3 regions of the Streptomyces sp. NBC_00989 genome follow, and region 3 is predicted to be linked to each of the others. Evidence: riboswitches for the same ligand, from Rfam matches in the RefSeq annotation. Region 3 holds a riboswitch; each other region holds the start of a gene.
What was found. A riboswitch is a leader RNA that binds a small molecule or an ion and turns the genes downstream of it on or off. The one in region 3 is predicted to bind thiamine pyrophosphate.
Positions count from the first base shown of each region.

Region 1: it holds a riboswitch for thiamine pyrophosphate, as region 3 does, so the genes downstream of both, thiC (phosphomethylpyrimidine synthase ThiC) here and thiO (glycine oxidase ThiO) in region 3, are expected to answer to the same signal.
Region 2: it holds a riboswitch for thiamine pyrophosphate, as region 3 does, so the genes downstream of both, OG714_RS15875 (thiamine ABC transporter substrate binding subunit) here and thiO (glycine oxidase ThiO) in region 3, are expected to answer to the same signal.

Region 1 covers NZ_CP108728.1:5,921,309-5,925,371, forward strand. The annotation lists gene OG714_RS26145 (YibE/F family protein) at 132-1,643, opposite strand; TPP riboswitch at 1,715-1,904, shown strand; gene thiC (phosphomethylpyrimidine synthase ThiC) at 1,897-3,735, shown strand; gene OG714_RS26155 (serine hydrolase domain-containing protein) at 3,746-4,063, opposite strand, start outside.
Region 2 covers NZ_CP108728.1:3,723,826-3,727,888, reverse strand. The annotation lists gene rlmN (23S rRNA (adenine(2503)-C(2))-methyltransferase RlmN) at 1-968, shown strand, start outside; TPP riboswitch at 993-1,098, shown strand; gene OG714_RS15875 (thiamine ABC transporter substrate binding subunit) at 1,188-2,243, shown strand; gene OG714_RS15870 (ABC transporter permease) at 2,309-3,910, shown strand; gene OG714_RS15865 (ABC transporter ATP-binding protein) at 3,911-4,063, shown strand, end outside.
Region 3 covers NZ_CP108728.1:8,297,838-8,301,900, forward strand. The annotation lists gene thiO (glycine oxidase ThiO) at 1-1,117, opposite strand, end outside; TPP riboswitch at 1,115-1,226, opposite strand; gene OG714_RS37120 (hypothetical protein) at 1,278-1,616, shown strand; gene OG714_RS37125 (NAD(P)/FAD-dependent oxidoreductase) at 1,661-2,890, shown strand; gene OG714_RS37130 (Rv2175c family DNA-binding protein) at 2,955-3,326, shown strand; gene thiE (thiamine phosphate synthase) at 3,445-4,063, shown strand, end outside.

The DNA.
Region 1 (4,063 bases), 2.4 Mb from region 3:
AGCCGCTGGAGGCGCCGTGAGCCCTTGAAGGTTCTCCGGGCCCGGCGATCCGCAGTAACGCTTCTGCGCGGCCCTCTGGACCGGTTCTCGCCGCCCACCGCAGTGCTTCCGGCGCTCAGTGTGTGCGCCGCTCAGTGCTTGCGGCGCCGGCCCTTCCCGCCGCGCGCCGTCGCGGGCTTGGCACTCGGCGCCGCCGTGGCCGTCGTAGCCGTATCCGCTGCGGTCGCACCCGCCGGAACCGCCTCGGGCCCCGGGCGGTCCGCCGAGACCACCAGGGCCGCGAGGGCCGTGGTGACCGGTACCGACGCGACCAGGCCGATCGAGCCCACCAGCGTGCGCACGATCTCCTCGGCGACCAACTCGCTGTTGGCGACCGCCCCCACGCTGCTCTGCGCGATGGAGAAGAGCAGCAGCAGGGGCAGGGCCGCGCCCGCGTAGGCGAGGACGAGCGTGTTGACGACGGATGCGATGTGGTCGCGGCCGATGCGGATGCCGGCGCGGTACAGCCCGCGCCAGCCCATCGACGGGTTGGCCTCGTGCAGCTCCCAGACCGCCGACGTCTGCGTGACCGTCACATCGTCGAGCACGCCGAGCGAACCGATGATGACGCCGGCGAGCAGCAGACCGCTCATGTCGATCGACGGGTACAGCCCGTGGATCAGGCCCGTGTTGTCGTCCGTGTTGCCGGTCAGCGCGGCCCAGCCGATGAACACCGAGCCCAGGACGCCGATCAGCACCAGCGACATCAGGGTGCCGAGCACCGCCACGGACGTACGGGCCGACAGGCCGTGGCACATGTAGAGGGCGATCAGCATGATGGCGCTCGATCCGACCACCGCCACGATCAGCGGGTTCGAGCCGTGCAGGATCGCGGGCAGGATGAAGAAGTTCAGGATCATGAAGCTGATGGCCAGCGCGACCAGCGCCATGACACCGCGCAGCCGGCCCACCACCACGACGGCCAGGGCGAAGATCCCGGCGAGCAGCGCCATCGGGAACTTACGGTTCACATCGGTGACGGAGTACTGCAGATCCCTGGGCGCGGAGGGCTCGTACGCGACCACGACCTTCTCGCCCTGATGCAACTGCCGTGACTGGTCGGGCTGCACGATCTCCGTGAACGTACGACCCTTGTCCTTGCCGGTGGAGACCGTGACCGTGGCCTTCTTGCAGGTGCCGGCGGCCTCCTGGGCGGCCGAGGAGCCCTCGGCGGTGGAGGTGTCGCCGGTCGAGCCCCCGCCCGAGGCGTTCACCGACGCGCAGCTCACGCTGACGACCTTGGTGACCGTCGCCTGCTGTGTCTGCCGGTCGAAGCCGACGCCGGTGCGCTTGTGCGACGGGGCGCCGCCGGGCCAGAGCACCACCATGCCGACCACGACCGCCACCGTGAACGGGATCAGGATCGCCGCGATGACCTTCCGCAGATGCCGGGAGACGGGGGCTGCGGGGCCATGGCTGTGGGAATGACCGTGCCCACCGCCCGCGCCGGAACCGTGTCCGCTGTCCCCACCCGGTCCGTGCCCGCCGTCCCCACCCGATCCGTGGTCGTGCCCGGAACCGGAACCGTGGTCGTGGCCGGATCCCTGGTCGTGGCCATGCGGCGGCCCGGTCGGCGGGAACGGGGGCTGCTGTGTCGTGGTCACCGCCCGATCATCGCAAGAACGCCGGGGGCCCACTGTTCAGCGCGCCACTTATGACGCTAGCGTGGAGGCACCTTTGCACACGCGGGAGCTCGGAGCACCGGGCTGAGAGGGCGCTGACCTTCGTCTCTGCGATGTTTCACGGGAAACGTCACCCGAATCGAGTGATGTTTCACATGAAACATCGGCTGACGGAAGCCGCTGCGTCGACCGCCGAACCTGTTACCGGGTAATGCCGGCGTAGGGAGTAGGTCTCATGACCAACAAGGACGCACGCACGCCTGCCTTCAGCCAGGACGAACAGCCCATTCCGGGCGAAGAGTCCGCACGGGCCGAGCTGTTCACACCGGCCCAGCAGTCCGCGGAGGCCGGGAAGTCCATCGGCTGGCACAAGGGGTACGTCGCGGGTTCGCGCCCCGATCTGCGGGTGCCGGTCCGTCAGGTGCACCTCACCAACGGGGAGTCGGTGACGCTGTACGACACCTCCGGCCCGTACACCGATCCGCTCGTCGACACCGACGTCCGCAGGGGGCTGGCGCCGCTGCGGGAGAACTGGATCATCGCGCGCGGCGACACCGAGCAGTACGCGGGCCGCCCGGTCCGCCCCGAGGACGACGGGATCAAGCACACCTCACCGCGCGGTGGCCTGCGCAACCTCGACGCGGTCTTCCCGGGGCGGCCGCGTCAGCCGCGGCGCGGACGGGAGGGCACGCCGGTCACGCAACTCGCCTATGCGCGACGGGGTGAGATCACGCCCGAGATGGAGTTCGTGGCCGTACGGGAGAACGTCGCACCCGAGGTGGTCCGCGAGGAGATCGCGGCCGGGCGGGCGGTGCTGCCGGCCAACGTCAACCATCCCGAGATCGAGCCGATGATCATCGGCAAGCGGTTCCTGGTGAAAGTCAACGCCAACATCGGCAATTCCGCGGTCACTTCCTCCATCGAGGAGGAGGTCGAGAAGATGACCTGGGCGACCCGCTGGGGTGCCGACACGGTCATGGACCTGTCCACCGGCCGCAACATCCACACCACCCGCGAGTGGGTGCTGCGCAACTCCCCCGTCCCCATCGGCACGGTGCCGCTCTATCAGGCGCTCGAAAAGGTCGACGGCCGCGCCGAGGAGCTGACCTGGGACATCTACAAGGACACGGTCGTCGAACAGGCCGAACAGGGCGTGGACTACATGACCGTCCACGCGGGCGTGCGACTGCCGTTCGTACCGCTGACGGCGAACCGCAAGACGGGCATCGTCTCGCGCGGCGGCTCGATCATGGCGGCCTGGTGCCTGGCGCACCACAAGGAATCGTTCCTGTACGAGAACTTCGAGGAGCTGTGCGAGATTCTCGCCGCTTACGACGTCACGTACTCGCTCGGCGACGGCCTGCGGCCGGGTTCGATCGCGGACGCCAACGACGCGGCGCAGTTCGCTGAGTTGAGGACGCTCGGGGAACTCAACACGATCGCGAAGCGTTTCAACGTACAGACCATGATCGAGGGCCCGGGACATGTCCCGATGCACAAGATCAAGGAGAACATCGACCTTCAGCAGGAGATCTGTGATGAAGCTCCGTTCTATACGCTCGGCCCGCTGACGACGGACGTCGCGCCGGCGTACGACCACATCACCTCCGGCATCGGTGCCGCGATGATCGCCTGGTGGGGCACGGCCATGCTCTGCTATGTCACGCCCAAGGAGCACTTGGGCCTGCCCAATCGTGACGACGTCAAGACCGGCGTCATCACCTACAAGATCGCCGCCCACGCAGCCGACCTCGCCAAGGGGCACCCCGGTGCGCAGGAATGGGACGACGCGCTGTCCGACGCCCGCTTCGAGTTCCGCTGGGAGGACCAGTTCAACCTGGCTCTCGACCCGGACACGGCACGGGAGTTCCACGACGAGACGCTTCCGGCGGAGCCGGCCAAGACGGCGCACTTCTGCTCGATGTGCGGGCCGAAGTTCTGCTCGATGAAGATCTCCCAGGACATCCGCCGTGAGCACGGTGGCACCAAGGCGGAGGTCGAGGAGGGCATGGCCCGGAAGTCGCAGGAGTTCGCTGCGGCGGGCAACCGGGTGTACCTGCCGATCGCCGACTGACGACAACCGTCTAGCTCTCTGGTGCACCTTCGGCAGGCCTGGCGCACAGGGCGTGGTCGATGAGGACCCCCGTCGCGTGGTTGAGGGCGGTCAGGTCTGGCGGCGCGGTGGTGGTCGTGATGGAGACGGTCACCGCCCGCCTGCCGTCCGCGGTCACTGCGGGGCGGGTGTTGGTGCCTGCGCCGTCGCCCTCGTGTGTGTAGTAGTAACCGCCGCAGGAGAGGGGGATCTCGCGGAGGCCGAGGCCGTAGGTTCCCTCGGGCATCTCGGCCACGTCCTCCGGGTCGTCGGTTCGTTCGACGGTCCGGCGCATCTCGCGCCACTCCTC
Region 2 (4,063 bases), 4.6 Mb from region 3:
TCTCGCAGCACTACTTCGCGCGGTTCGCGCACGACCCGGCGGAGTGGACCGACATCCCCGCCGGTTCGCGCGCCAAGCTGCAGGAAGCGCTGCTTCCTGAGCTGATGACCGTCGTACGGCATCTGTCGACCGACCAGGACACCACCCGCAAGACGTTGTGGCGGCTGTTCGACGGGACGCTCGTCGAGTCCGTGCTGATGCGGTACCCGGACCGGGTCACCATGTGCATCAGCTCGCAGGCGGGATGTGGCATGAACTGCCCGTTCTGCGCGACCGGACAGGCCGGACTCGACCGCAATCTGTCGACCGGCGAGATCGTGCACCAGATCGTCGACGGGATGCGCGCGCTGCGCGACGGCGAGATTCCCGGCGGGCCCGCGCGGCTCTCCAACATCGTCTTCATGGGCATGGGCGAGCCCCTCGCCAACTACAAGCGGGTCGTCCAGTCCATCCGTGCCCTCACCGACCCGGAGCCGGACGGCCTCGGGCTCTCGCAGCGTGGGATCACCGTCTCGACGGTCGGACTGGTCCCGGCCATCCACCGTTTCTCCGACGAGGGCTTCAAGTGCCGGCTCGCGATCTCGCTGCACGCGCCCGATGACGACCTGCGCGACACCCTGGTCCCCGTGAACACGCGGTGGAAGGTGCGCGAGGTCCTCGACGCCGGCTGGGAGTACGCGGCGAAGTCGGGACGCCGGCTGTCCATCGAGTACGCGCTGATCCGCGACATCAACGACCAGGCGTGGCGCGGCGACCGGCTCGGCCGCCTCCTCAAGGGCAAGCCCGTGCACGTCAACCTGATCCCGCTGAACCCGACGCCGGGCTCGAAGTGGACCGCCTCCCGGCCCGAGGACGAGAAGGCGTTCGTCGAGGCCATCGCGGCCCACGGGGTGCCGGTCACCGTCCGGGACACCCGTGGCCAGGAGATCGACGGAGCGTGCGGCCAGCTCGCCGCGACCGAGCGGTAGGCTGACCGGCGTAGGTACATCTTCATATTCCGACAGGGGAGCGCCACAGCGCTGAGAGTGCGGGATTGTCCGCAGACCCTCTGAACCTCGCCCAGGTCATTCTGGGTAGGAAGTTCGGTCACCACTCTTGCTGTTGCGCCCTGCCCACATCCCGTGGGCGGGGCCGCGTCTCTTCCTGGACACCCCAGGAGGAAAACAACCGTGCACACCAAGACCTTCATGGCCGCGGCCGTCGGCCTCGGCCTGCTCACGCTCTCCGCGTGCGGCTCGTCCGACAGCGGCAGCGGTGGCGACTCCAAGACCGTCACCCTCGTCAGCCACGACTCGTGGGCCGTCTCGAAGAGCGTCCTCAAGGACTTCGAGAAGCAGTCCGGCTACACCGTCAAGGTCCTCAAGGACGGCGACGCCGGCCAGGCCGTCAACAAGGCGATCCTGACCAAGGACAACCCCCAGGGCGACGTCTTCTTCGGCGTCGACAACACCCTGCTCTCCCGCGCGCTCGACAACGGCCTCTTCCAGTCCTACGACGCGAAGGGCTCCGGCCTCGTCAAGCCCGAGTACCGCGTCGACCAGGCCAAGCACCGGGTCACGCCCATCGACACCGGCGACATCTGCGTCAACTACGACAAGGCGTACTTCAGCAAGCACAAGCTGACCCCGCCGACGTCCTTCGCGGATCTGGTCAAGCCCGAGTACAAGAACCTCCTCGTCACCGAGAACGCGGCCACCTCATCGCCCGGCCTCGGCTTCCTGCTCGGCAGCGCCGCGCAGTACGGGGACGACGGCTGGCAGGGCTACTGGAAGAAGCTCAAGGCCAACGGCGTCAAGGTCGTCGACGGCTGGGAGCAGGCCTACGACCAGGAGTTCTCCGGTTCCGCCGGCGGCAAGAAGGCGGGCGGCGACCGGCCCCTCGTCGTCTCGTACGCCTCCTCGCCGCCCGCCGAGGTCATCTACGCCGACCCGAAGCCGACCACCGCGCCCACCGGGGTGTCGTACGGCACCTGCTTCCGGCAGACCGAGTACGCGGGGCTGCTCAGCAACGCCGAGAACACCAAGGGCGGCAAGGCGTTCCTCGACTTCCTGCTCACCAAGGAGTTCCAGCAGGACATGCCGCTCAACATGTTCGTCTACCCGGTGATCGAGGGCGCCCAGGTGCCGCAGGAGTTCGTGAAGTACGGCCGCCAGGCCTCGGACCCCGAGACCATGGCGCCCGCGAAGATCGCCGCCGACCGGGACCAGTGGGTCAAGTCGTGGACCTCGCTCGTACTGAAGTAGCCGAAGCGGCGGTTGAAGCAGCCCCGCGGCGGACCCGTCGGGGCAACGCGACACGGCTCGGCCTCATGGCCCTGCCCGTCGCGTTCTTCGCGGTGTTCTTCGCCTACCCCGTCGCCGCGATCGTCGCGCGCGGCCTCAAGGCCGACGGCGCCTGGCAGTTGGGCCGCATCTGGGACGTGCTCGCGCAGTCCGACATCCGGCACGTCCTGTGGTTCACCACCTGGCAGGCGCTCGCGTCCACCGCGCTCACGCTGATGGTCGCGCTCCCCGGCGCGTACGTCTTCGCGCGCTTCGACTTCCCGGGCCGGCACGTCCTGCGGGCCGTCGTGACGGTGCCCTTCGTGCTGCCCACGGTCGTCGTCGGTACGGCGTTCCTGGCGCTCGTCGGCCGGGGCGGACTCCTGGACGACCTGTGGGGCGTACGGCTGGACACGACCGTGTGGGCCATCCTGCTCGCGCACGTCTTCTTCAACTACGCGGTCGTCGTACGGACGGTGGGCGGCCTCTGGGCGCAGCTCGACCCGCGTCAGGAGGAGGCCGCGCGGATGCTCGGCGCCTCCCGGCTCCGGGCCTGGCGGAAGGTGACGCTGCCCGCGCTCGGGCCCGCCGTGGCCGCCGCCGCGCTGATGGTCTTCCTCTTCACCTTCACGTCCTTCGGCGTGGTCCAGATCCTCGGCGGCCCGACCTTCTCGACCCTCGAAGTGGAGATCTACCGTCAGACTTCGGAGGTCTTCGACCTGTCCACGGCGGCCGTGCTCACGATCGTCCAGTTCGTCGCGGTGGGCGCGATCCTCGCCGTCCACGCCTGGACGGTACGGCGACGGGAGAGCGCCCTACGGCTCGTGGACCCGTCGGTGACCGCACGGCGCCCGCGCGGGGCCGGGCAGTGGACCCTGCTGGCCGGAGTCGTCGCGTCCATCGCCGTCCTGCTTCTGCTGCCGCTCGCCGTGCTGGTCCAACGGTCGCTGGACTCACCGGACTTCGGGTACTACCGGGCGCTGACCCACGACGACGGCGGCACCTTCCTGGTCCCGCCGATCGCCGCGATCGGCAACTCGCTGGAGTACGCCGTCGCCGCCACCGCCATCGCCGTGGTGATCGGCGGACTCGCCGCCGCGGCGCTGACCCGGCGTGATGCCGGGCGGCTGGTGCGGGGCTTCGACGCGCTGCTGATGCTGCCGCTCGGGGTGTCCGCGGTGACGGTCGGCTTCGGGTTCCTGATCTCGCTCGACAAACCCCCGCTGGATCTGCGGAGTTCATGGATCCTGGTGCCGCTCGCGCAGGCGCTGGTGGGCGTCCCCTTCGTCGTACGGACGATGCTGCCCGTGCTGCGGGCGGTGGACGGGCGGCTCAGGGAAGCGGCGGCCGTGCTCGGGGCGTCGCCGTGGCGGGTGTGGCGGGAGGTCGATCTGCCGCTAGTACGGCGGGCGTTGCTGATCGCCGCCGGGTTCGCGTTCGCGGTGTCGCTGGGTGAGTTCGGGGCGACCGTGTTCATCGCGCGGCCCGACAACCCGACGCTGCCGGTCGCGGTGGCCCGGCTGCTGTCCCGGCCCGGTGATCTCAACTACGGCCAGGCGATGGCCCTTTCGACGATTCTGATGGTGGTGTGCGCGGTGGCCCTGCTGGTGCTGGAGCGGCTGCGCACCGACCGGACGGGGGAGTTCTAGATGCCGCCGAACACGCCGCCGAACACGCCGCCGAACGTGCCGCAGAACAGGCCGCTGCTGAGCCTTGAGGGTGCGACCGTACGGTTCGGCGGACGCCCGGTGCTGGACGCCGTCGACCTCGGAGTCGTGGAGCACGAGATCGTGTGTGTGCTC
Region 3 (4,063 bases):
TGAACGGGCGTGCCTCGTCCGGGAGTTCACCGGTACTGAGCGCGTGCGCCAGGGCGTCGCCGGTGACCGGGGTGAGCAGTACGCCGTTGCGGTAGTGCCCGGTGGCCAGCAGCAGGCCCGGCAGCGCGGTCGGGCCCAGCAGGGGTGCGTTGTCGGGGGAGCCGGGGCGCAGTCCGGCCCGGGTCTCGGTGAGCGGCAGTTCGGTGATCCCGGGGACCAACTCGTGGGCGTCGCGCAGCAGTTCGTAGACGCCGCCGGCCGTCACGGTCGTGTCCCAGCCGAGTTCCTCGCTGGTCGCGCCGACGACCAGCTCGCCGTTCGCGCGCGGCACCAGGTACACCTGGCTGCCGCGCACCACGGCCCGCACGGTGCGGTTCAGGAACGGCGCGTGGCGCTCCGGCACGGTCAGCCGCAGCATCTGCCCCTTCACGGGCCGTACGGGCGGCAGGACGTCGTCCGGGACGCCCTTCAGGCGCCCGCTGAGGCTGCCGGCGGCGAGCACCACCTGGCCCGCGCCCAGCACCTCGCCCTCGCGCGTGAGGACCCCCGTGGCGCGGTCCCGTTCGACCGTGAGCCGCTCGGCCCACGTCCGGTGGAGGACGACCCCGGCGCGCTCGCAGGCGGCCACCAGCGCGGCCGCCAGCCGCCGCGGGTCGACCTGGTGGTCCCCGTCGACCCTGAGCCCCCCGCGCACGCCCGGCGCGAGCATCGGCTCCAGGCGGCGGCACTCGCGCCCGGACAGCCACTCGGAGCGCAGGCCCGACTGGTGCTGAAGGGCGTGCAGTTCGCGCAGATGGGCGCGGTCGTCGGCGTCCAGGGCGACGGCGAGCGTGCCGCAGCGCCGGTAGCCGAGGTCGAGGCCGGTGAGGTCGGTCAGCTCGGCCGCGAAGTCCGGGTAGCGGTGCGCCGAGGCGAGGTTGAGGGCGAGCAGGGTCTGTTCGCCGTGGTGGAGTTCGGTGACGGCGGCCAGCATCCCGGCGGCCACCTGGGCGGCCCCGCCGCCCGGCTCGGGGTCCACCACGGCCGTGGCGAAGCCGCGTTGGGCCGCGCGCCAGGCCGTGACCAGGCCGATGATCCCGCCCCCGACGACGAGGACGTCTGAGTTGTGTGCAGGCATGGGCGTCCAGCCCCTCCCTTCGCCGGCATGACCCGGATCAGGTTCGTACGGTCGGAGGCCGCCAGCCTCCCTCTCAGCCCGGTGCGTCCGGACTCCCGCGAGTGCTTTACGTTGGCCACCCTAGCCCGTGCCTTGTGCGCCAGTAAGGGAGCCTCTGTCCATGGCCCGCTCGCTCGACGGTCTCGTCCTCGCCCCCGTCGCGGACCAGGCCCCAGGTCAGGTCGGCACCCGCACCCGGTTCGCGTACCACGAGAAGGACGGCGAGATCTGGGCCGAGTACGCGGGCGGCGACGTCGTACGGGGGTGTCTCGTCGGCACGCGCGCGGGGGACCGGCTCGACTTCCGGTACGTGCAGTTGAAGACGGACGGGACGACGTCCTCCGGGCACTGCGTGTCCGATGTGGTCGAGTTGCCCGACGGCCGTGTGCGCCTCGATGAGACCTGGGAATGGGAGTCCCAGGCGGGAAACGGGACCAGCACTGTGGAACAGGTCACCTGACGCGCCCGCTGACTGACAAATTGTCAGGTGTCTATGGTGATCGAGTGAGCGAGCAGACGCGGGAACAGGGCACGGCGGCAGGGCGGCGCGTGGTCGTCGTCGGCGCGGGCATGGCCGGGGTGCAGACCGCGGTCGCGCTGCGGGACCAGGGCTTCACCGGTACCGTCACCCTGATCGGCGCGGAACCCCATCAGCCGTACGACCGGCCCCCGCTGTCCAAGGCCGTCCTGCTCGGCAAGGCCGAGGGCTCCGCCTTCGACGTCGACTTCGAGGCGCTCGGCATCGAAGTGCAGCTGGGGCGCGAGGTGTTGGGCGTGCGCCCCGCCGACCACGAACTGGACACCGCCGAGGGCCCGGTGCCCTACGACGTCCTCGTCCTCGCCACCGGTGCCGAACCGATCCGGTTGCCGGGCGCCGACGGTGTCCCCGGGGTACATCTGCTGCGCACCCTGGACGACGCCGAGCGGCTGCGGCCGGTGCTCGCGCGGCAGCACGACATCGTGGTGGTCGGCGCGGGCTGGATCGGCGCGGAGTTCGCCACGGCCGCGCGCGAGGCGGGCTGCGCGGTGACCGTCGTAGAGGCTGCGGACCGGCCGCTCGCGGGTGCGCTGCCCGCCGAGGTGGCCGCGCCGATGGCCGCCTGGTACACCGCCGCCGGTGCTTCCCTTCGGACGCACGCACGCGTGGCGCACGTCGAACCCGGCGAGGTGGTCCTCGACGACGGCACCCGGCTGCCCGCGGGCGCCGTCGTGGTCGGCATCGGCGCCCGCCCCGCCACCGCCTGGTTGCAGGGCTCCGGCATCGAACTGGGCGCGCACCGCGAGGTCCTCGCCGACGACGGGCTGCGCACCTCGGTGCCGGACGTGTACGCGGTCGGCGACTGCGCCTCCTTCCCTTCGGGAAGGTACGGCGAGCGACTTCTGGTCCACCACTGGGACAACGCCCTCCAGGGTCCGCGCACGGTCGCCGCGAACATCGTGGGGGAGACCCCGGCGGTGTACGACCCGGTGCCGTACTTCTGGTCGGAGCAGTTCGGCCGCTTCGTCCAGTACGCCGGTCACCACGCGTCCGCCGACACCACCCTGTGGCGCGGCGACCCGGCCACCCCGGCCTGGAGCGTCTGCTGGCTGCGCGGGGACCGTCTGGTGGCCCTCCTGGCGGTCGGCCGCCCCCGTGACCTGGCCCAGGGCCGGCGTCTGATCGAGGCGGCCACGCCCCTGGATCCCAAGGTGCTGGCGGATGCTTCTGTGCCGATGAAGGCGGCTATCGCCTAGTTCGTCCCCCCGGGTCGGACCGGCCCGACTTCCGACTGTCAGTCCGGGATGGCACGCTGTTTACGTGACCGAGATTGACGCAAAGATCGATGCTCTCGTCCCCGCCTGGCTCACGCTGCCCGACATCGCAGAGGTGCTCGATGTCGAGGTGACACGCGTGCGGCAGCTGGTCAAGGACGGCCAAGTCATCGCCGTACGCCGTGGTGAGAACCGCGCGCTGCACGTCCCCGCCGCCTTCATCGACGGGGTCGAGCAGAAGGTCGTCAAGGGCCTCACGGGGACCCTGACGCTCCTGCGGGACGACGGCTTCTCCGACGAAGAGATGCTCGAGTGGCTCTTCACCCCCGACCCCAGCCTGCCCGGCACCCCCGCGCAGGCCCTGAGCGAGAATCGCGGCACGGAGGTGAAGCGCCGCGCCCAGGCGCTCGCCGTCTGACCCGCACGACCGACCGGTGCACGGGCCGCGGCGACGCGAGGGCCTGCCTGGAAGGGCCCTGCCCGCGGCCCGTGCGCGACACCACCACACGACAAGCAGGACAACGGGGGACACACGCATGCCCGACACCGCCGCAGCCGCCGCCCGCGCGGAACTCGCCGACGCCCGCGTCTACCTCTGCACGGACGCCCGCCGGAGCCAGGGCGACCTCGCGGAGTTCCTGGACGCGGTCCTGGCCGGCGGGGTCGACATCGTGCAGCTGCGCGACAAGGGCATGGAGGCCGCCGAGGAGCTGGAGCACCTCCAGGTGTTCGCCGACGCCTGCGCCCGGCACGGCAGACTCCTCGCGGTCAACGACCGCGCGGACGTCGCCCACGCCGCCGGTGCCGACGTACTGCACCTGGGCCAGGGCGACCTCCCCGTCCCCGCGGCCCGCGCGATCCTCGGCGAGGACGTCCTGATCGGCCGCTCCACGCACGCCGAGTCCGAAGCGGCCGCGGCCGCCGTCCAGGAGGGCGTGGACTACTTCTGCACGGGCCCGTGCTGGCCCACCCCCACCAAGCCCGGCCGCCACGCCCCCGGCCTCGACCTGGTCCGGTACACGGCCGCCCTGGGCACCGACCGCCCCTGGTTCGCCATCGGCGGCATCGACCTCGGCAACCTCGACGAGGTCCTCGAAGCGGGCGCCCGCCGCGTCGTCGTCGTACGGGCCATCACGGAGGCCGACGACCCGGGCG